DNA from 3 places in the Rossellomorea sp. YZS02 genome. Region 3 is predicted to be linked to each of the others. Evidence: riboswitches for the same ligand, from Rfam matches in the RefSeq annotation. Region 3 holds a riboswitch; each other region holds the start of a gene.
The links. A riboswitch is a leader RNA that binds a small molecule or an ion and turns the genes downstream of it on or off. The one in region 3 is predicted to bind S-adenosylmethionine.

Region 1 (7,302 bases), on a different contig from region 3:
AAAATGATTTTTACAACACAGCCTATTTTGTAGCGGATTACCATGGTCTTACGAAAATTCATAATCAGGCTGAAATGAAAGAACTGACTTATGGAGTTGCGGCAGCTTGGTTAGCATTAGGACTCGATCCAGACCGGGCAATCTTTTATCGTCAGTCTGATATACCTGAGATTTTTGAATTAAGCTGGATTCTAGCATGCTTTGCACCTAAAGGATTATTGAATCGAGCACATGCATATAAATCAATTGCTGAAGAAAATCATAAGATGGGCAGGGAAGCGGATGCCGGGGTCAATATGGGTGTATTCACTTATCCCATACTAATGGCGGCAGATATCCTGTTATTCCAAACGGAGATCGTCCCTGTAGGAAAGGATCAAATTCAGCATGTTGAAATCGCAAGGGACCTTGCAGAAAATTTTAACAAGCAATATGGAGAAACCTTTGTACTTCCCGATTACATTATAGAGGAAGAAACGGCTGTACTGCCAGGACTGGATGGAAGAAAAATGAGTAAAAGTTATAACAATACGATTCCCTTATTCGAAGAGCCAAAAAAGCTTCAAAAATTAATCAACAAAATTAAAACAGATTCTTCTCCTCCTGAAGAACCTAAAAATCCAGAATCGTCCATCATATTTTCTTTATACAGAGAATTTGCAACACCCGAACAAGTAGAAGAAATGAGAAAAAGGTATCAAAGAGGAATAGGCTGGGGGCAAGCGAAGAAAGAACTTTTTGAAGTCATGAATTCATTTATTGAAGAACCGCGAGCACAGTATGAGGCACTAATGGCCAGCCCTGAAAAATTGGATGCCATTCTACAAGAAGGTGCTGTCAAGGCAAGAAAAAAGGCGATTCCCTTTATGACAGAGATAAAAACAAAGATAGGGATCTTTCATTGAGATTCACGCCTAAACGCATTTGTTGTTTGGTTATTCAGTCTGAAGAAAACGCCTTCGGATGAATAGGTACATTTGTATTATTTTCGGATAATTCATAATTATCATTGACTTTCGTGCTTCTTTGTTATAAGTTATGGGAAAGTTATTTTTCACAAAATCATATAGTTTCTTATCAAGAGAGGTAGAGGGACTGGCCCGAAGACACCTCAGCAACCAGCCGTGAGTTTAGGTATGGTGCTAATTCCAGCAAGTTGATGTCAACTTGGACGATAAGAGGGAGAACGAATGTACAAAACCTTCTTATTTTCAGTAAGAAGGTTTTTTGTTTTTTCCCTTTTCGTATTCAAGATAGAAAAGGAGAGAAGAATGTTGAAAAATCATATTGATACAATGCTTGTCCAGGCAGGAAATCGGAAAGATCCTGCAACGGGTGCTGTGAGCCTGCCCATTCATTTGTCGACTGCCTATGAACATAAAGGGATTGGACAATCGACAGGTTATGATTACACAAGAACTGGAAATCCAACACGTGCTACTTTAGAGGATACCCTTGCGCGCTTGGAGGAGGGGCATAAGGCATTTGCCTTTAGTTCGGGTATGGCAGCGATTCAGGCCATTCTTAGCTTATTTAATAGTGGGGATGAATTGATTGTTTCAAAAGACTTATACGGCGGAAGCTATCGTTTATTCATACAGTATGAAAGACAATACAGTATCAAATTTCATTTCGTCGATACAAGTGATCCTGTCTCCATTGAAGAACAAATCACTAACAGAACCAAGGCCATTTTTCTCGAAACACCGACCAATCCATTAATGAATGAAGCAAGTATTTCTGAGGTTTCCCGACTTGCTAAACGTAACGGTTTGATATTAATTGTTGATAATACCTTCTATACACCGATCCTGCAGAAGCCACTTAGTGAAGGAGCAGACATTGTAATCCACAGTGCGACAAAATACTTAGGGGGGCATAATGACGTTTTGGCAGGTGTTGTGATTGTAAAGACAGAGGAACTGGGGGAAAAAATCTACACCGTTCAAAATTCTATCGGTGCAGTTCTATCACCATTCGATTGTTGGCTCTTATTAAGAGGAATGAAAACACTTAGTCTCAGAATGGCTCAACACGAAAAAAATGCTAAAGAAGTCACACAGTTTCTTGATTCGCATGAATATGTAACAGACGTTTTGTATCCGGGTAAAGGAGGCATGCTTTCCTTTCGTATAGCAAAGGAAGAATGGGTTGCTCCCTTTCTTCAAAAACTAAACATTATTACGTTTGCCGAAAGTTTAGGGGGGGTTGAAAGCTTTATCACTTATCCCGCCACTCAAACACATGCAGACATTCCTGAAGAAGAGCGAAACAGGTTAGGTATCTGCAACAGACTTCTACGGTTCTCTGTAGGAATTGAATATATTGATGACCTGATTGAAGATCTGGAGAATGTTTTTCAACAATTGGAAAAAGAGGTGCTTACGTATGAGTAAAAAACCATTTTCACTTCAGACGTCACTCATTCATTCTCACGGATTTGATAAAGAAACAGGAGCGGTCTCTACGCCAATCCATCATGCAACAACTTTTCATCAACAGGATTTCGATCAGTACGGAACCTATGACTACAGCCGATCGGGAAATCCAACGAGGGAAACCGTCGAGGAAACGATAGCTGAGCTCGAAGGAGGGATAAGGGGCTTTGCCTTTTCATCGGGAATGGCGGCAATCTCCACAAGCTTTTTATTATTGTCGAGCGGGGATCATGTTCTCGTATCAGAAGAAGTGTACGGTGGGACCTACAGGATGATCACGGAAGTCCTCACTAAGTTTGATATTGAATACTCCTTTGTGAACATGAAGGACCTGCATGAAGTGGCTTGTTCAATAAAACACAATACAAAAGTGATCTATATGGAGACACCATCGAATCCACTCCTGAACATCACGGATATTGAGGGAGTCGTGAAGCTTGCCAAGGCAAATGGATGTTTAACGTTTCTTGATAATACATTCATGACTCCACTGCTTCAAAGACCGATCAGTCTGGGTGTAGATGTTGTCCTCCACAGTGCCACGAAGTTTCTTGCCGGGCATAGTGATGTCTTAGCGGGGCTTGCGGTAACGGGTGATGAAGAGATTGCCTCGAAGCTTGCTTTCCTTCAGAATTCGTTCGGAGCGGTACTCGGGGTACAAGATTGCTGGCTTCTCTTGAGGGGACTCAAAACTCTGCATGTAAGATTGAAGGAATCTTCAGAATCCGCATATAAGATTGCTACCTTCCTGGAAAACAGAAAGGAAGTAGAAGAAGTGTACTACCCTGGCTTGAGCTATCATCCCGGTCGTGAAATACAAGTTCGACAAGCTGAGGGTCCTGGGGCGGTTCTTTCCTTCCGATTAAAAGGGGAAGATGAAGTAAAGCAACTCATACAAAATATAAATATTCCCGTATTTGCCGTCAGTCTGGGAGCAGTAGAGTCCATTTTATCCTATCCATCAAGAATGTCACATGCTTCCATGCCCAAAGAGGAACGAGAGCGGAGAGGGATTACTGATGGTTTATTACGATTGTCAGTAGGACTTGAAAACGTGGATGAATTAATTTCCGATCTTAAAAAGGGTTTGGATAGTATACAAGAAATCAATCGAGACAACGTAATAAATTTATAGTAAAAGGAGGGGATGTCATGAAGCCGTTGCTGGAAGCACTGAAAGAGAGAATCTTACTTGCAGATGGTGCGATTGGAACGTTGTTGTATTCATATGGAGTGGACAGATGCTTTGAAGAGCTGAATCTTTCTCACCCAAATGAAGTGTTGAAAGTCCATAAAGAGTATATTGATGCAGGAGCAGATATCATACAGACCAATACGTATGGAGCCAATTATCAAAAGCTTTCCAGATACGGATTGGAGGAATCGGTTAAAGAAATTAATACAGCTGCAGTGCGTCTGGCAAGAAAAGCTGCGGGAGAGAACACCTATATTCTGGGCACGATCGGGGGAATCAGGGGCATTAAACAAAATGTGTCCCTCGAAGAAATCAAAAGAAGCTTTCGTGAACAGCTATACTGTTTATTATTAGAGGGTGTAGATGGCATACTGCTTGAAACCTTTTATGATTTTGAAGAATTAACCACTGTATTAAACATTACTAAACGTGAAGCAGACATTCCTGTTATTGCTCAAGTTTCCCTTCATGAAACCGGAGTTCTTCAAAATGGAATGGAAATAAAAGACGCCCTTCTACAATTAGAATTACTGGGAGCCGATGTTGTCGGCATCAATTGCCGCATGGGGCCATTTCATATGGTGAATTCCCTGGAGGGGGTACCACTACCAAAAAGGGCGTTTCTATCCGTCTATCCGAATGCCAGTCTGCCGAACTATGAAGAAGGTCGATTCTATTACTCTGCTGAACCTGATTACTTTGGTGATATAAGCAACGAATTGAGACTGCAAGGTGCAAGAATCATTGGTGGCTGCTGCGGAACCACACCTGATCACATTCGTTCTGTAGCTGCAAGGTTAAAAAGCCGGGAGCCCGTGAAAGAAAAAAAGGTTAAAAAGAAAAAAGTTGTTCAGTTATCGTCACCTTCTATCAAGGCAAACTTGCTGCATGAGCAGGTAAGAGAAAATAAAACGATCATTGTTGAACTAGATCCACCTAAACACCTTGACACGAAGCTATTCTTCCAAGGTGCTGAGGCATTAAAGGAAGCTGGAATTGATGCACTAACGCTTGCTGACAATCCGTTAGCGTCGCCTCGAATAAGTAATGATGCCATTGGAAGCCTGGTCAAATCCAAGTTTGACCTTACACCTTTGGTCCACATCACTTGCCGGGATCGAAACCTGATTGGACTTCAGTCCCATTTAATGGGCTTACACACGTTAGAGATACACAATATATTAGCGATAACGGGTGACCCTGCCAAGATTGGAGATTTTCCAGGGGCAGCATCCGTTTATGATTTATCTTCCCTCGAACTCATTGAATTGATTAAACAGAACAATGAGGGTATATCCTTTTCCGGTAAATCACTCCGGGAACGAACTCAATTTTCAGTAGGTGCAGCTTTTAATCCGAATTTCCGTCATTTAGACGCTTCTGTAAAAAGACTTGAAAAGAAAAAGAAAGCAGGTGCTGACTATTTTATTTCTCAACCGATCTTTGGGAAAGAGCAGCTGTTTCAAGTACATGTGGCTACAAAGCATTTAGATGTTCCCATTTTTATAGGGATCATGCCGCTGATCAGCTCAAGAAATGCAGAGTTTCTCCATCATGAAGTACCTGGGATAAACGTTCCAGAAGAAACAAGACAAAGAATGAAGGAAGCAGGAAGTGATCCTGTCGCTGCAAGAACAGTTGGAATGGAGATAGCAAAAGACTTACTTGATACAGCAATAGAACTTTTTAATGGGATTTATCTTATCACGCCTTTTGTCAGGTACGATATGAGCATTGAACTGATTCATCATATACAAGAGAAAACCAACACAGAAAGAGAGGTTCCCTATGGCCATCACTTTGTTTGAAGAACAGCTTAGGAAAAAAATACTTGTACTCGATGGAGCAATGGGAACGATGCTTCAACAAGCGAATTTATCCCCGGAGGATTTTGGTGGAGAAGAGCTTGAGGGCTGTAATGAAAATCTGGTATTGACAGCGCCGGAGGTCATTTATCAGATTCATCTGGAATATTTGAAAGCCGGAGCTGATGTGATTGAAACAAACACCTTTGGTGCTACCCCCATTGTACTGGACGAATATGAGATAGGCTCAAAAGCATATGAAATTAATAAAAAAGCAGCTGAAATCGCCAAAAGAGCTGTAGAAGATGTCTCAACCTCCGAGTGGCCCAGGTTTGTTGCAGGATCTCTAGGTCCCACTACCAAAACCTTATCCGTAACAGGAGGAATAAGCTTTGATGCGTTAGTAGAAAACTATCGTGTTCAAGCAGAAGGTCTTCTCGATGGAGGCGTTGATGTACTACTTCTCGAAACGAGTCAGGATGCTTTAAATGTAAAAGCGGCAAACCTCGGCATTCGAACTGCCTTTGACTCCAAAGGGAAAGAGATTCCCATATTGTTATCCGGAACCATTGAGCCGATGGGCACTACACTCGCGGGGCAGACAATCGAAGCATTTTATTTATCTCTTGAACATTTAAACCCTTTGGTCGTTGGTCTGAACTGTGCAACCGGACCTGAATTTATGAGGGATCATATTCGTTCCTTATCAAGTCTGGCAACTACTTATGTCAGCTGTTATCCGAATGCAGGATTACCTGATGAAGAGGGAAATTACAATGAGACTGCTGATTCACTCAGTGTAAAGATGAAGGGTTTTGCTGAGAAAGGCTGGCTGAATCTTGTTGGAGGGTGCTGTGGAACCACACCGGAGCACATCCGTGCCCTTTCAGAAGTGGTGAAGGGATTCCCTCCTCGTAAACCTAAAGAATCTCATCCTCATGCAGTGTCAGGAATTGAACCGTTTGTTTATGAAGATCCAGATAGAAGACCGATTCTGGTCGGTGAACGGACGAATGTCATCGGTTCGCGAAAATTCAAACGATTGATCGCAGAGAATAAGATAGAAGAAGCTTCAGAGATTGCGAGAGCGCAAGTGAAAAATGGAGCTCAGGTAATCGATATCTGCCTTGCGGATCCCGATCGTGAAGAGGTAGAAGATATGAATGTATTTATCCAGGAAGTGGTGAAAAAAGTAAAAGTTCCACTTGTTATTGATTCGACGGATGAGAAAGTGCTTGAGACCGCATTGAAGTATTCTCAAGGAAAAGTAATTATTAACTCGATTAATCTGGAAGATGGGGAAGAACGGTTCGAGAAGATAACAAAATTGATGAAGGAATACGGAGCAGCGGTTGTGGTAGGCACAATTGATGAAAAGGGAATGGGAGTGTCTGTAGAGCGAAAGGTAGACATTGCCATCCGCTCACATAAACTGTTAACTGAGAAATATGGAATAGCTTCAGAAGACATCATCTTTGACCCCCTTGTATTCCCAGTGGGAACAGGAGATCAGCAATATATCGGTTCAGCCAATGCTACAGTTGAAGGGATAAGACAGATAAAAGAATTCTTTCCTGAGTGCCCTCATATCTTAGGGGTTAGTAACGTATCATTTGGACTGCCCCCTGTCGGAAGGGAAGTCCTAAATGCGGTATATCTTTACCACTGTACGAAAGCGGGACTTGATTATGCCATCGTCAATACGGAAAAATTAGAGCGTTTTGCCTCCATTCCTGAAGAAGAGGTTCGAATGGCCGAGAAACTCCTTTTTGAGACGACCGATGAAACACTGGCAGAATTTACTGCGTTTTATAGGGGTAAAAAGAAAGAAGTAAAGGTACCAGTCAACACGATGACATTGGAA
Region 2 (7,302 bases), on a different contig from region 3:
ACCAAGCATTTCTGCATAACGAGTGGCAGGAAGCGGAAGGAATGGAGATCCAAAGCAAGTTGAGAATGTAGCTTGCGGTGACGTGATTCCGCGCTCAGTACCTGCAAGCTTTGATGTATATCCGCTTAAGAAATGGTACATTGCCTGTTCTTTTGTCAGCTTGCTGATCGGAGGTAATACGCCGAATGCATCAGCTGTCAGGAATACAATCGTATTTGGGTGTCCTGCTATACTTGGCTCCACGATGTTTTCCATCGCTTGAAGGGGGTAGGCAGCACGCGTGTTTTCTGTTAAAGTGTTATCATCATAATCCGGGAGGCGGGACATGTCATCAAGAACGACATTTTCAAGTACTGAACCGAAACGGATTGCATCAAAAATCTGTGGCTCCTTCTCACGCGTTAACCCGATACATTTCGCATAGCAGCCGCCTTCGATATTGAATACACCGTTCGGGGACCATCCGTGCTCATCATCACCGATCAAACGGCGGTTAGGATCTGCGGATAAAGTCGTTTTACCAGTACCGGATAATCCGAAGAACAATGCGACATCGCCTTCGCGTCCAACGTTTGAAGAACAGTGCATGGACAGGATATCGGATTCAGGAAGTACATAGTTCATCACGGAGAAGATCGACTTCTTCATTTCACCGGCATATTCCGTTCCGCCGATCAATACGATTCTTTTTTCAAATGAAACGATGATAAACGTTTCAGAGTGAGTGCCATCCACTTCCGGATCAGCTTTGAAGTTCGGCGCTGAAATGACGGTGAACTCTGATTGATGATCTTTTAACTCATCTGTTTCCGGGCGGATGAATAATTGGTGGGCAAAAAGATTATGCCACGCAAATTCATTGATTACCTGGATCGGCAGTCTATGTTTCGGGTCGGCGCCTGCGAACCCTTTAAATGAAAATACTTCTTCTTTTTCTTTTAAGTATTCGATGACTTTCGTATATAATTTATCGAATGATTCCGAAGAGATCGGCTGATTGACAGAACCCCATTCGATTTTATCTTTCGTCGTTGGTTCTTCTACAATAAATTTATCCTTAGGAGAGCGTCCTGTGTATTTACCAGTTTCTGCTCTGATTGCACCTGATGAAGTTAAAACTCCTTCATTTCGTTGAAGGACCTTTTCGACTAGTTGAGAAACAGATAATTGTTCCTGGATGTTTTGACCGTTAAGTAATTCCGTTAATTCATTAGACATGCTCACTGAATTCATTAGAACCCTTCCTTTATATAAATTTATTTAAATGGAATCGTTTACTTTACAAAAATAGTATAACACAATCAAGCTATTAGTCTATACTATTTATTTAATTTTATAATGTGTCTTCATTTTGTCACATTTTTCTCCCTGATATAGCTTGTTTCTTCTTATATATATGAAAATGTGAAAAGAATGTTTAGCCTCATGGATGAATTAGGCTATTTTAGACAGACTGTGACTTCCAGTGGCATGCTCTAAAGCTGGTTAAACCTGTCATTCGAAAAAAAGTTGACACCCTTTGTCCTAAACGTTATCATTGTTCCTTGAACGGATACTCTTATCCTGAGCTGGTGGAGGGAGCAGACCCTATGAAACCCAGCAACCTGCTAAATAGTGTAAGGATCTTCTTCTTTATGAATCGATCCGATTAAGCGAAGGTGCTAAACTGAGGCAAGGTCTCTAAAACCTTGAACGATAAGAGAGAAAAGGCGCGGCTATGATCTGAAACCTTTCCTCTGAAGCTTTTCCCCGAGGAAGGGTTTTTTCTGTTTATAGTGGACCACATGCACATAAATCATGATTGTTTGATAAAAGAATCATGTTTACTTCATACTACTTAGGGAAATGAGTACCGTATCTGTTTACTTTTTGTCGGAACTGTTTCTGACAAATATGCTTAAGGAGGAACCTTGATGTCAACTAAACGTCGTCTGTTTACATCTGAGTCCGTAACCGAAGGACATCCAGATAAAATTTGTGACCAAATCTCTGATTCAATTCTTGATGCAATTCTTACCAATGATCCGAATGCACGTGTAGCGTGTGAAACATCTGTTACAACGGGTCTTGTGCTGGTTGCAGGTGAAATCACTACAAATACGTATGTCGATATTCCGAAAATCGTTCGTGAAACGATCCGTGAAATCGGTTATACTCGCGCGAAATACGGCTTTGATGCTGAAACATGTGCTGTTCTGACTTCCATCGATGAGCAGTCTGCCGATATCGCTCAAGGTGTGGACCAGGCACTTGAAGCTCGCGAAGGTCAAATGTCCGATGAAGAAATCGATGCCATCGGTGCCGGGGACCAGGGGTTAATGTTCGGATTTGCTTGTAATGAAACGAAAGAGCTTATGCCTCTTCCGATTTCTCTTGCACACAAAATCTCTCGTCGTCTGACAGAGGTTCGTAAAGAAGAAATTCTTCCTTACCTTCGTCCGGATGGAAAAACGCAAGTAACCGTTGAATACGATGAAAACGACAAGCCGGTTCGCATCGACACAATCGTTATCTCTACTCAGCATCATCCTGAAGTGACGCTTGAGCAAATTCAGCGCAACCTGAAAGAATATGTCATTGACCCAGTTGTACCGAAAGAACTGATCGATGAAGAAACGAAATACTTCATCAACCCGACTGGCCGCTTCGTAATCGGTGGACCACAAGGTGATGCAGGATTAACAGGACGTAAAATCATCGTTGACACATATGGCGGATACGCGCGTCACGGTGGAGGTGCATTCTCTGGTAAGGATGCAACGAAAGTGGACCGTTCAGCGGCTTACGCAGCGCGTTATGTAGCGAAAAACATAGTAGCAGCAGGACTTGCTGAAAAATGTGAAGTTCAATTGGCGTATGCAATCGGGGTTGCACAACCGGTGTCCATCTCCGTTGATACATTCGGAACAGGTAAAGTATCAGAAGACGTTCTAATTGACGTGGTTCGTAATAACTTTGATCTGCGCCCGGCTGGAATCATCAAAATGTTAGACCTTCGTCGTCCGATCTACAAGCAGACAGCTGCTTACGGACACTTCGGCCGTAACGATCTTGATCTTCCTTGGGAACGCACGAACAAAGCAGAAGCTTTGAAAGCAGAAGCTTTAGGCGAATAAGGAAAGATAAAAAAGACCAACACTCAAGAGGTGTTGGTCTTTTTTTGGTGATGAAAAGGCTTGTATTGTCGGTTTACTCCTATAGCAGGTATATCGTCATTTTGACAGATGAAAATTTATATATGGCAGATAACTTCGTGAAATGGAAGGGAACTTCATGCCCGTTCCTCTTTACAAGAAAATATTCCATGAGTAATCTAAGGATGGATGGGGTATCCCAAGTATAGGTAGTTAAAACGGTTTGATATTTTTATAATACTGACCTTTTTCTGCGTATTCCCTTGAAATGCGCTTCATTTCACTAATATCATGTTCGTTCAGTTCCCTCACGACTTTTGCCGGCCGTCCGAAAGCAAGGGTATTAGGCGGTATGACCTTTCCCTGGGGTACGAGGCTCCCTGCGCCGATAAAAGCCCCTTCGCCAATTTCAGCATTATCGAGGATGATTGATCCCATTCCGATCAATGCCTTTTTTCTGATCTTGCAGCTATGTAAAATCACCCCATGACCGACAGTGACTTCATCTTCAAGGATAAGAGGGTTATTTGGACTCTGATGAAGGATGGAGTTATCCTGTATATTTACTTTATCACCGATCTTAGTGGGCGCAACATCCCCCCTGATGACGGTATTGAACCAAATACTTGATTCTTCACCAATCTCCACGTCTCCGGAGATGGTTACATAATCGGCAATGAAAGCCGACTGTGCGATGACAGGTTTTTTATCGTAATATGGATAGAGCATTTTTTACTACCCCTTTCAATAATATTTATTATAATAATGGTAGCAGAATTCATTCATGGAGAGAACTACAAAGGAGGATTTGCCATGTGGAAATGGGAATCAGATCAAGAGGCAAAGGCAGTCATCGTCATCATACATGGTGCGATGGAGCATCACGGCAGGTACGGTTGGCTCATTGAAATGTGGCGTGCATCGGGATTCCACGTCGTCATGGGTGACCTGCCAGGTCAGGGTATGACGTCCCGAAGCCAGAGGGGACATATCGATTCCTTTGATGAGTATATTGTAGAAGTGAAGGATTGGATCCAGGCGGCCTATCAGTTCGAATTGCCTGTCTTTGTAATCGGTCATAGTATGGGCGGTCTCATTGCTGTTCGTTTGCTGCAGGAATCCCATGTGAACCTAGCCGGTGTCATATTATCCTCACCATGTTTGGGATTGGTGACAACGCCTGCTAAACCTGTTGAATTATTGTCACACGCTTTAAACAAAATCGCTCCAATGGTGAAGTTCCCTTCTGGACTCACCGTCGATATGGCGACCAGGAATGCGGATGTCCGTGAAATCGACAGCAACGATACTCTTTATATTACAAAAGTGTCAGTCCGCTGGTACAGAGAACTTTCCCAGGCGATTAAAGCGGCTTTTACAAACCTGGAGAAAATGCCTGACGTCCCATTATTGACGCTGCAGGCAGGTGACGATCAAATCGTTGATAAAAGGGCGGTGAAAAAGTGGTTCAATGAACTATCTCTATCCGAAATGCATTACAAAGAATGGCCAAAGTGCTATCATGAAATTTATAACGAACCTGAGAGAGAAGAAATCTTTGAATACTCAAAGAACTTCATAGAAAGTCGCTTGAAAGCGCTGGGCTACATTTTGTAAATGAGGTGATGAAATTGTCGATACCGAGTGATCCCTTTTCATTGATGACAAGAGTATACCGCAATGTTTTTCCAATCGTGCACCAGGAATTGAACGGCTGGAAGAAGCGGGCCGAAGAAATACCCAATCAGGAGCTGAGAAACCAGGCCCTTGCCAGCATCGAGCATAAAACGTTCCACTGCGAGGGAGGGGCAATCCTGTCCCTTTTGGCACTGGATAAGAAGCCTGAGACGATCCGCTTCATCGTTGCCTATCAGACAATCAGCGATTATTTGGATAATTTATGCGACCGGAGTGTATCACTGGATCCGGAAGACTTTGCCTTACTTCACCGGTCCATGAGAGATTCATTGACAGTAGGGGCGGAACCTGTAAATTATTATGCGTTGAGAAGCGATCAGGATGATGGAGGGTATCTAATGGATCTGGTCCTGACCTGTCAATCCGTTCTCGCTGATGTAAATCACTATGACAACATCAAAAAAGATCTCCTGGAACTGTGTGAATACTATTGTGATCTTCAAATACATAAGCACGTGAAGGAAGAAGAAAGAGTAGGGAGGCTGCAGGACTGGTTTGAAATCCATCGTCCCAATCTGCCAGAAATGAATTGGTATGAATTCTCCGCCTGCTCAGGTTCTACCCTGGGTATCTTTTGTTTAGTATCATACGCTTGCAGGCGGGACTTCCAGCTGTTCTATACAGAAAAGATAAAACGGGGTTATTTTCCCTATATCCAGGGTTTACATATCCTTCTCGATTACTTCATCGATCAGGATGAAGACCGGCAGGGAGGGGATCTGAATTTCTGCTTCTACTATGAGGATGATGAGCATCTGAAAGAACGCCTGCTCCATTTTCTGGCCAAAGCAGATGAACATACCCGTGAACTTCCCCACGCTCACTTCCATCGCCTGATCAATAAAGGACTCATAGGAGTCTATCTATCAGATGATAAAGCTTTACAACAAGCAAACGTCCAATCCTTCTCCAAACAATTCATCGGACAAGCAGGCTGGATCACCCGATTCTTCTACATGAACGGTAAAATCTATCGAAAATGGAGAAACCGGAAAAAAACGTCATGAATAGAGTAAAAAAGAGGGACGGACCTTCGAAATGGTTTTCGAGGTCCGTCCCTCTTTTTGTCTTTTTTCACAACTATAGTTGGACAAAATTTTTCTAAATACGACCGTTAATACCATTTTTATACATTAATAATTTGTTGATTTTTAATTTTATATGTCGATAGTCCTTACATTTTCTTTGATGAATATAGGTACATACAATCATATTAACAATATTTCGTAATACTAAATAACTAATGCTTTCTGAATATATTTACTTTTCAGAATAGTAGAGTATATTTTAATTAGTGTAAATATTTAGTACATATTTAAAGGGGGAAACGCGTTTGAAATCTCGTAAAGTATTATCGATGGCCATGGTTGCGGCTCTGAGTGTAGGGGCATTTGCTGTACCTGCATCAGCTGCAACGGTAGGGCCTGAGAATGTGTTAGCAAAGCCAACGGTGAAATATGATCATAAGCATGGAGGAGCTTTCGATTTAGGTATTGCGAATGATGATCGCCTGATCGAGATGCTGAAGAAAGAAGGAAAAATCAAGAAGAACGCTACTGCTGCAGAAGCACAAAAGGGATTGCAAAAATTCCTGGAAGCCAAAGCAGAATCCGCTGAGAAACAAGCAGATGAAGGTGAAGGCGACCTTCACAGTGAAGAAGCAAAAACGAAAGATAAACTTCAAAAAGCCATGAAAGACAATGGGGTTAAAAACGGTAAAGGAAATAAACTTGGTCATGCCAAGAAGAACTCTCCGGATCCGGTAAAAGAAGAGGCGTATGATGGTGAAAAACGTACCGATGAAGTATTGGTACTTCTTGTAGACTATCCGGACAAGCCTCATAATTCCATGACAGCTGATGAAACGGATATGTATTATGAAGGGGACGATGCCTATTCACGCGAGCATTACCAAGATATGCTATTCGGAACAGGCGGTTGGAAAGGTCCCGATGGCAAGACATATGTTTCAATGAAGCAATACTATGAGCAGCAATCTGGTGGAAGTTATTCAGTTGACGGAAACGTTGCAGGCTGGTACACAGCAAGCAAACCGGCAGCTGCATATGGCGGAAATGATCCTCAGCCGGACGGAAGCGACGTCAATGCACGCGGCCTGATCAAGGAAGCACTTGCTCAAGCAGCAGCTGACCCGGACGTAAATCTTGCTGACTATGACAAATGGGATCGATATGACCTTGATGGTGACGGAAACTACTTAGAGCCGGACGGACTTGTTGACCACCTGATGGTTATACATTCTGGTGTCGGTGAAGAAGCTGGTGGGGGATCATTGGGATCTGACGCTATCTGGTCTCACCGCTGGAACCTTGGTGGAATCTTCCCGATTGCGGGATCTCCTACTCCTGAAGTTGATTACTGGGGTGAAGGAACCATGTATGCATACGACTACACAATTGAACCTGAAGACGGTGCAGTCGGTGTTATGGCCCATGAATTCGGACATGAT
Region 3 (7,302 bases):
GAAAGGGGTCGGGATCAATATGATCATCTTTCTCGCTGCCCTGCAGGGGATTCCGAAGTCTTATTATGAAGCGGCGGAAATGGATGGGGCGAACCGCTGGCAGGTACTGTGGAATGTCACGATCCCGTTACTTCGCTATGCCACTTTCTTCGTCACGGTCACGACACTGATCGGATGGCTGCAATTCTTCGAAGAACCATTTGTCATGACGAATGGAGGTCCTCTTGACGGAACGATCTCGATGGCACTCTTCATCTATCAAAAAGGGTTCCAGTTCAGTGAATTTGGCTATGCGGCAGCAGGATCATTCATCCTGTTCATCATCATCATTATCATCACGCTTCTTCAATTCAAGATGAGAAAATCTGATACAGAATATTAAGAACGAAACTATACAGTATCGGGGCTGAATATATGAAAACCAAAACAACGAAAACGAAGGTGGAAAAGCTCTTTATCATCCTGTTGCTTGCTCTCGGGGGCATCATCGTCTCCGTTCCTTTCATATGGATGATCTCAAGCTCATTCAAACCGGAAAGTGAAGTGCTCCAAATTCCGCCAAGCCTGATTCCGGAAAATCCGACACTGGAAAATTATGAGAATCTATTTGAAAGCATGAATTTCGGCGTCTATTTACGTAATACACTGATCATCGTGCTATTTTCCTTTGTCGGCCTATTCTTTAATGCCATGGCCGGGTATGGGTTTGCCAAGTATCAGTTTAAAGGCAGGGAGAAAATCTTCTATATCGTGCTCGCCACGATGATGATCCCGGCACAGGTTACGATGATCCCGGTCTATTTGATCCTGAATGAAATGGGACTGACGAATACCATGACGGGAATCGTGCTCCCGGGTCTCGCCGCTGCCTTCAGTATTTTCTTATTCAGGCAGTTCATGACGACGATCCCGACGGACCTGATCGAAGCAGCCAGGCTCGACGGGGCAGGGGAATTCTATATTTTCTTCCGCTTGATCGTGCCGATCGCAAAGCCGATCTTCGCCGTGCAGGGAATCCTGACGTTTATCGGAGCATGGAACAGCTTCTTATGGCCGTTGATCATTGCCAACGATGAAAGTCTCTACACATTGTCTGTCGGTCTTTCATTGCTGCAGGGGCAATATGCCAATAATTTCGGCCTGCAGATGGCCGGGGCAGCCTTCATGGTCGTACCGATCATCATCATCTTCTCCTTCTTCCAAAAATATATAGTGGAAGGATTTACGATGTCGGGCATTAAGTGAGTGATGTGTACCAGGTACAAATCAGGATGATTGTACCTGGTACATTTCTTTGATTAGTAGTTGAAAAACATGAGGTGAAACGATGGAAAAAGCATGGTGGCATAAATCCACAATTTATCAAATATATCCGAGAAGCTTCAATGATTCGAACGGGGACGGAATCGGGGATCTCGAAGGCATCATCGAAAAGCTCGATTATCTCCAGTTTCTCGGAATCGATATCATCTGGTTGAGCCCTGTCTATCAATCCCCAAACGATGACAATGGCTATGACATCAGCAACTATTATGACATCATGTCCGATTTCGGTACGATGGACGACATGGAGAGATTAATAGAGGAAGCGAAGAAGCGGGACATCCACATCATGATGGACCTCGTTATCAACCATACGTCAGATGAGCACCACTGGTTCAAGGAGTCGAGGAAATCAAAGGACAACCCTTATCGGGATTATTATATTTGGAGAGAGAGTGAGAGCGGTACCCCAAGTGATATCACCTCTGTATTCAGCGGATCCGCCTGGGAATGGGATGAAGAGACAGAGGAGTATTATTTTCACCTCTTTAGTAAAAAACAACCCGATCTCAATCTTCATAACCCGGAAGTCCGTGAGCATCTGTACAAGATGATGAATTTCTGGCTCGGTAAAGGAGTCAGTGGATTCCGCATGGATGTGATCGATCTGATCGGGAAGGAAGTCGATGAAAACGTACTGACCGACGGGCCAAAGCTTCATGATTATTTACAGGAAATGAATGAAAAGGTCCTCTCTCGATATCCGACGGTCACGGTGGGGGAAACCCCTTCCGCTACGACCGAAACCGCTCAGCTTTATACAGGGAAGGGACGGAATGAACTCGATATGGTGTTTACTTTTCAACATATGTCCCTGGACGAAAGAGCGGGCGAAGGGAAATGGGCGTTAAAGGAACTGGATTTCACAGAGTTGAAGAAGGTACTGAGTACGTGGCAGACATCCCTTTTTCAGAAAGGATGGAACAGTTTATACTGGAATAATCACGACCAGCCACGTATCGTTTCCAGATGGGGGAACGACCAGGAATACCGGGTCGAATCCGCCAAGATGCTCGCAACCGTCCTTCACATGATGCAGGGGACCCCTTTCATCTATCAGGGCGAAGAAATCGGGATGACGAATATCGATTGGGACGATATCACCCGCTACCGGGATATTGAGACCATTAATTACTATAATGAGAAGAAGTCAGAGGGCGTACCGGAGCAGGAGATCATGCAATCGATCCGAACAAAAGGCCGCGACAATGCCAGGACCCCTTTTCAGTGGAATGATGATGTCCATGGCGGATTTACAAATGGGGTACCTTGGATTGAAGTAAATGCAAACTATCACGAAATAAATGCTCTCGAGGCAATGGGAAATCAAGACTCCATCTTTTATCATTATCAAAAGCTCATCGCATTGAGGAAACGATTGGATATTCTCATTTATGGAGAATATGAATTACTATTGGAGGAGCATCCTGAAATCATGGCGTACATGAGGACATGGGAAGGACAAACCCTGTTGGTAGTGGCGAATTTCTATGGGGGGAATCCCCAATTCGAATTACCGGAAAACGTCGATGATGCTCATACAACGCTCATCATCAGCAACTATTCTGATACAAGGGAACGACCATCGGAAATCCACACCCTTCGTCCGTACGAAGCGGTCGTGTATCTGATCGAAAAACAACCAAATAATTGAAACGCTTTCATGTATAATGGAAAGAAGAAGGATGCCTTCATTTATAGAAGCAATAGGATGTGAACTTATGGCAACCATCAAAGATGTGGCCAAGCTTTCCGGAGTCGCCGTTTCGACCGCTTCTTATGCACTGAACAACAGTAAGAAAGTGAGCGAAGAAACAAGACAAAGAGTATTAGCAGCAGCCAAACAATTAAATTATCAAAAAAACGGGCTTGCCTCCGATTTGAAAAGGACAAGCACCAATACAATCGCTTTGATATTGAGCGACCTCTCAGGTCCTTATTATTCCGAACTGATCAAAGGCGTACAGGATGTCACCTCCACAAACGGATATGACTTGATCGCATGCAGTTCCATCGGTGGAGTGCAGTCGACCGCTGTGAAATTTCTGAAGGAGAAACGTGTCGACGGTGTCATTATCCTCGCTCATAATATCAGTGACGAGACGATCCTCGAGTCGGCAAGGGAAGGCTTTCCCATCGTGGTTCTCGATCGCGGGATCAAAAGCGACTACGTCACCCAGATCGAAGTCGATAATGTACACGGGGCGCTTGTAGCAACGGAGCACTTGATCGAAAATGGAAGCAGGGATATCGCCTTTATCAGCGGACCATACAACTCCCATGACAACGAGCTTCGTTTCCAGGGGTTTCGGGAGGCACTTAACAAGCACGGCATCGAATATAAATCGAAATGGAAGGTATCAGGGGGCTTCACCCGTGAAGGAGGCTATCAGGCGACCAAAATGCTGATTGCCCAACGGGATGTCCCCCAGGCCATCTTCTACGCAAATGATGAAATGGCCATCGGCGGCTTGCAGGCACTGAACGAAAAAAACATTTCCGTACCGGGGGATATCTCCATCATCGGTTTCGATGATATCCAACTGTCGGAATACGTGTCCCCGCCATTGACGACCATGCGTCAGCCAAAATATGAAGCCGGTGCACTGGCCGTTCATCTCATCTTTCAAATGCTCATGAAGGAAGAAGTCGATTCGTATTACAAATTGACGACCGAGCTTGTTGAAAGGGAATCAGTGAAGAAACGTTAAAATATGGATCCTGCTCTTTCCCTGGTGTATGGGAGGGGGCAGTTTTTTTATTTGTGAAACACTGTTTTCGTAAACATAGTTGGTTTTGGATGTAGCGAGTGGCGGTTGATTTCCGCTACAGGTGCTCGCTTTCCGCGGGGCTGGCGGTGAGCCTCCTCGGCTTCGCCTGCGGGGTCTCACCTGTCCAGCTATTCCCGCAGGAGTCGAGCACCTTCCGCTCCAATCAACTATACAGACGAAATGTTTTACTATCATAAAGGAAATGGGGAGATTTCTTATGCCACTGCTTTTTCATTCGTTGTAATGAACGATTTTAATTAATCGTACTTACTTTAACCTTGCATAACCGACGTTCACGATCTATTTTGCTCTGTCCACACTTACTACTCTAGAGGGTGAAGGGAACTACGTAGACTCCTACGGAAAACGGGCGTGCCGAGACCCCGGAAGCGGTTTATGCTGAGGAGGATCGGCCGAACGTCCGTGGAAAGCGGGACTGTTCTCTTCACCCTCCTGCACCACACCCTATAAATCTTAGTCTGTATATGAATCGCAAAAATCTTTGTAAAAACAGCTTTATGAAAAGATCATTGATATGAAAATAAAGATAACGCTTACATAAAAATAACCGTAAAAACAACTATTGACTTCCTTTCTCATACCCAGTATTATCCTTTATAAGATTATTTTTTGAAAATTACATACTTTCAATTATCCAGAGTGACCGAGGGATCAGGCCCTATGACGTCCGGCAACCTCCAGAAATGGAACGGTGCCAATTCCTGCAGAATGATTTCATTCTGAGAGATAAGTCGAGATAGACAGGCGATGCTTCTTTCAGTTGAAAGAGGCATTTTTTATTGGACAAAAAAGGGGTGTGCACATTGATCGAGATTCGGAATCTAGTGAAAACGTATAAAACAAAGAAGAAAACGGTGGTTGGAGTTGATAACGTTTCTGTCACCATCGGAAAAGGGGAGATCTTCGGCATCGTCGGATACAGCGGAGCGGGAAAGAGCTCATTGATCCGCTGCCTGAATCTACTCGAGACCCCGACATCAGGTGAGATCATCATTGATGGACAGGACTTTACGAAGCTCTCGCCAAAAGGACTCCGGCTCGCCCGTCAGAAAACGAGCATGATCTTCCAGCATTTTCACCTGATCAAATCGAAGACGGTTTATGACAATCTGGCTTTTGCCTTGAAAGCGGCACATGTGCCGAAAGCGAAAATCAAGCCGAGAGTCACCGAGCTCCTCGAGATGGTCGGTCTCTCAGATAAAGCGGATTCGTATCCTGCTCAACTCAGCGGCGGACAAAAGCAGAGGGTAGGAATCGCGAGGGCCCTTGCAAACAACCCATCAGTATTACTTTGTGACGAAGCGACATCTGCCCTGGATCCGAATACGACCAAATCGATCTTAAAGCTTTTGAAAAAAATCAACAAGGAACTGGGATTGACGATCGTCCTCATCACCCATGAGATGGAAGTCGTCAAAGAAATCTGCGACCGGATGGCTGTGATGCAGGACGGGAAAATCGTGGAGGAAGGTCCGGTGTATGACTTGTTTGCTGATCCGAAACAACCTTTGACGAAGCAGTTCATCGAAACGATTCTCCAATTCGAACTGCCGCAGCACCTGGTGGAATCAAGAAAAGGGAAGCTCATCAAGATTCAATTCAAAGGATCCATCGCCGAGGAAAGCGTTGTTTCAGAGGTGTTTCAGCGATATAAGGTCCGAGGGAATATCCTTCACGGAAAAATTGAATATATCCAGGATGTTCCACTGGGGATTTTCATCATGGAGCTGATCGGCTCACCTGACGAGATCGAAGCGGCAGTTCAATATATCACTGCGAAGACACAAAGCCTGGAGGTGCTCGAGGATGCTGCCTGATTCATTGACTGCTATTTTGCCAGAGTTGAATAAAGCCTTTTTCGAAACGGTGTATATGGTGGGGATTTCACTGGCTGTAGCGATCATAGTGGGGTTGCCTTTGGGAATTCTCCTATTCGTCACAGACAAGGGACTTTTCCTGCAAAACGGTTTTATTAAAAAGGTCGTAGGATTCGTCGTAAACATGGTCCGCTCGGTACCGTTCATCATACTATTAGTGGCACTCTTACCTTTAACCAAACTATTAACCGGGACTACGATCGGACCGACAGCGGCATCGGTATCCCTTTCTGTAGCGGGGATTCCGTTTTTCGCGAGAATGGTAGAAACGTCATTGCGAGAGATTGATAAAGGGGTCATTGAAGCCTCGGTTTCAGTGGGCGCAAGTCCATGGATGATCATCAAAGATGTGCTGTTGCCGGAAGCACGTCCGGCGGTCATACAGGCCATCACGATTACAACGATCAGTTTAGTCGCCTATTCCGCCATGGCCGGCATCGTCGGTGGAGGAGGGGTCGGGGACCTGGCCATCCGCTTCGGATACTACCGATATGACAACACGGTGATGATCACGACCGTCGTCATCCTGATTTGTCTGGTTCAACTCATCCAATACACGGGTGATGCATTTGCACGATTAGTCGATAAACGATAACTACTATAGGGGGAACAACAAGTGAAAAAGTGGATTCTATTAGCAGCATTAGCACTAACCGTGAGCGTATTAGCGGCTTGTGGGGGAGAAGAGGCAAGCTCGGAAGATAAAAAAGAAGTAACCATCGGAGCGACATCCGGTCCATATAGCGACATGGTGACCAAGGCGATCAAGCCCGGTCTTGAAGAAAAAGGCTATACGGTGGAAGTGAAAGAATTCAGTGACTACATCCAGCCAAACAACGCACTTGCCCAGGGAGATCTGGATGCGAACCTGTTCCAGCATAAAATCTATATGGAAACCTTCGCGAAACAGCATAACATGGACTTATCCGAAGTCATCGTCGTACCAACGGCACCCATGGGAATCTATTCACAGAAGTTTGATTCGATTGAAGGCATCAAAGAAGGCAGTGCCATCGCCATCCCGAACGATCCAACGAATGCTGCACGTGCGTTCCAAATCTTAGAGGACGCCAAGCTGATCACATTAAAACCAGACACTGATCCATTGACGGTTTCCGAAAAAGATATTGAGGAAAACGTGAAAAATCTGCAATTTAAACCAATCGAAGCGGCACAGCTGCCAAGAGCCGTAGACAGTGTCGATCTATCAGCGGTGCCCGGAAACTACGCATTGGCAGCCGATATGGACCTGCTGGATGCCCTCCAGCTTGAAGACATGCCCGACCAATACCGCAACCGCGTCGTCGTCA

Region 1: another riboswitch for S-adenosylmethionine. It lies ahead of SLH55_RS09240 (methionine biosynthesis PLP-dependent protein); the one in region 3 lies ahead of SLH55_RS06645 (methionine ABC transporter ATP-binding protein).
Region 2: another riboswitch for S-adenosylmethionine. It lies ahead of metK (methionine adenosyltransferase); the one in region 3 lies ahead of SLH55_RS06645 (methionine ABC transporter ATP-binding protein).

The regions. Positions count from the first base shown of each region.
Region 1 covers NZ_JAXBLY010000007.1:155,974-163,275, reverse strand. Annotated here, with positions in the region: gene SLH55_RS09245 (tryptophan--tRNA ligase) at 1-905, shown strand, start outside; SAM riboswitch class I at 1,072-1,181, shown strand; gene SLH55_RS09240 (methionine biosynthesis PLP-dependent protein) at 1,272-2,396, shown strand; gene metC (cystathionine beta-lyase) at 2,389-3,573, shown strand; gene SLH55_RS09230 (bifunctional homocysteine S-methyltransferase/methylenetetrahydrofolate reductase) at 3,591-5,441, shown strand; gene metH (methionine synthase) at 5,422-7,302, shown strand, end outside.
Region 2 covers NZ_JAXBLY010000019.1:63,036-70,337, reverse strand. Annotated here, with positions in the region: gene pckA (phosphoenolpyruvate carboxykinase (ATP)) at 1-1,233, opposite strand, end outside; SAM riboswitch class I at 1,556-1,702, shown strand; gene metK (methionine adenosyltransferase) at 1,914-3,116, shown strand; gene SLH55_RS17660 (gamma carbonic anhydrase family protein) at 3,348-3,863, opposite strand; gene SLH55_RS17655 (alpha/beta hydrolase) at 3,948-4,751, shown strand; gene SLH55_RS17650 (tetraprenyl-beta-curcumene synthase family protein) at 4,766-5,839, shown strand; gene SLH55_RS17645 (immune inhibitor A domain-containing protein) at 6,166-7,302, shown strand, end outside.
Region 3 covers NZ_JAXBLY010000005.1:57,585-64,886, forward strand. Annotated here, with positions in the region: gene SLH55_RS06625 (sugar ABC transporter permease) at 1-382, shown strand, start outside; gene SLH55_RS06630 (carbohydrate ABC transporter permease) at 415-1,245, shown strand; gene SLH55_RS06635 (alpha-glucosidase) at 1,328-2,977, shown strand; gene SLH55_RS06640 (LacI family DNA-binding transcriptional regulator) at 3,045-4,034, shown strand; SAM riboswitch class I at 4,743-4,848, shown strand; gene SLH55_RS06645 (methionine ABC transporter ATP-binding protein) at 4,919-5,932, shown strand; gene SLH55_RS06650 (methionine ABC transporter permease) at 5,922-6,587, shown strand; gene SLH55_RS06655 (MetQ/NlpA family ABC transporter substrate-binding protein) at 6,609-7,302, shown strand, end outside.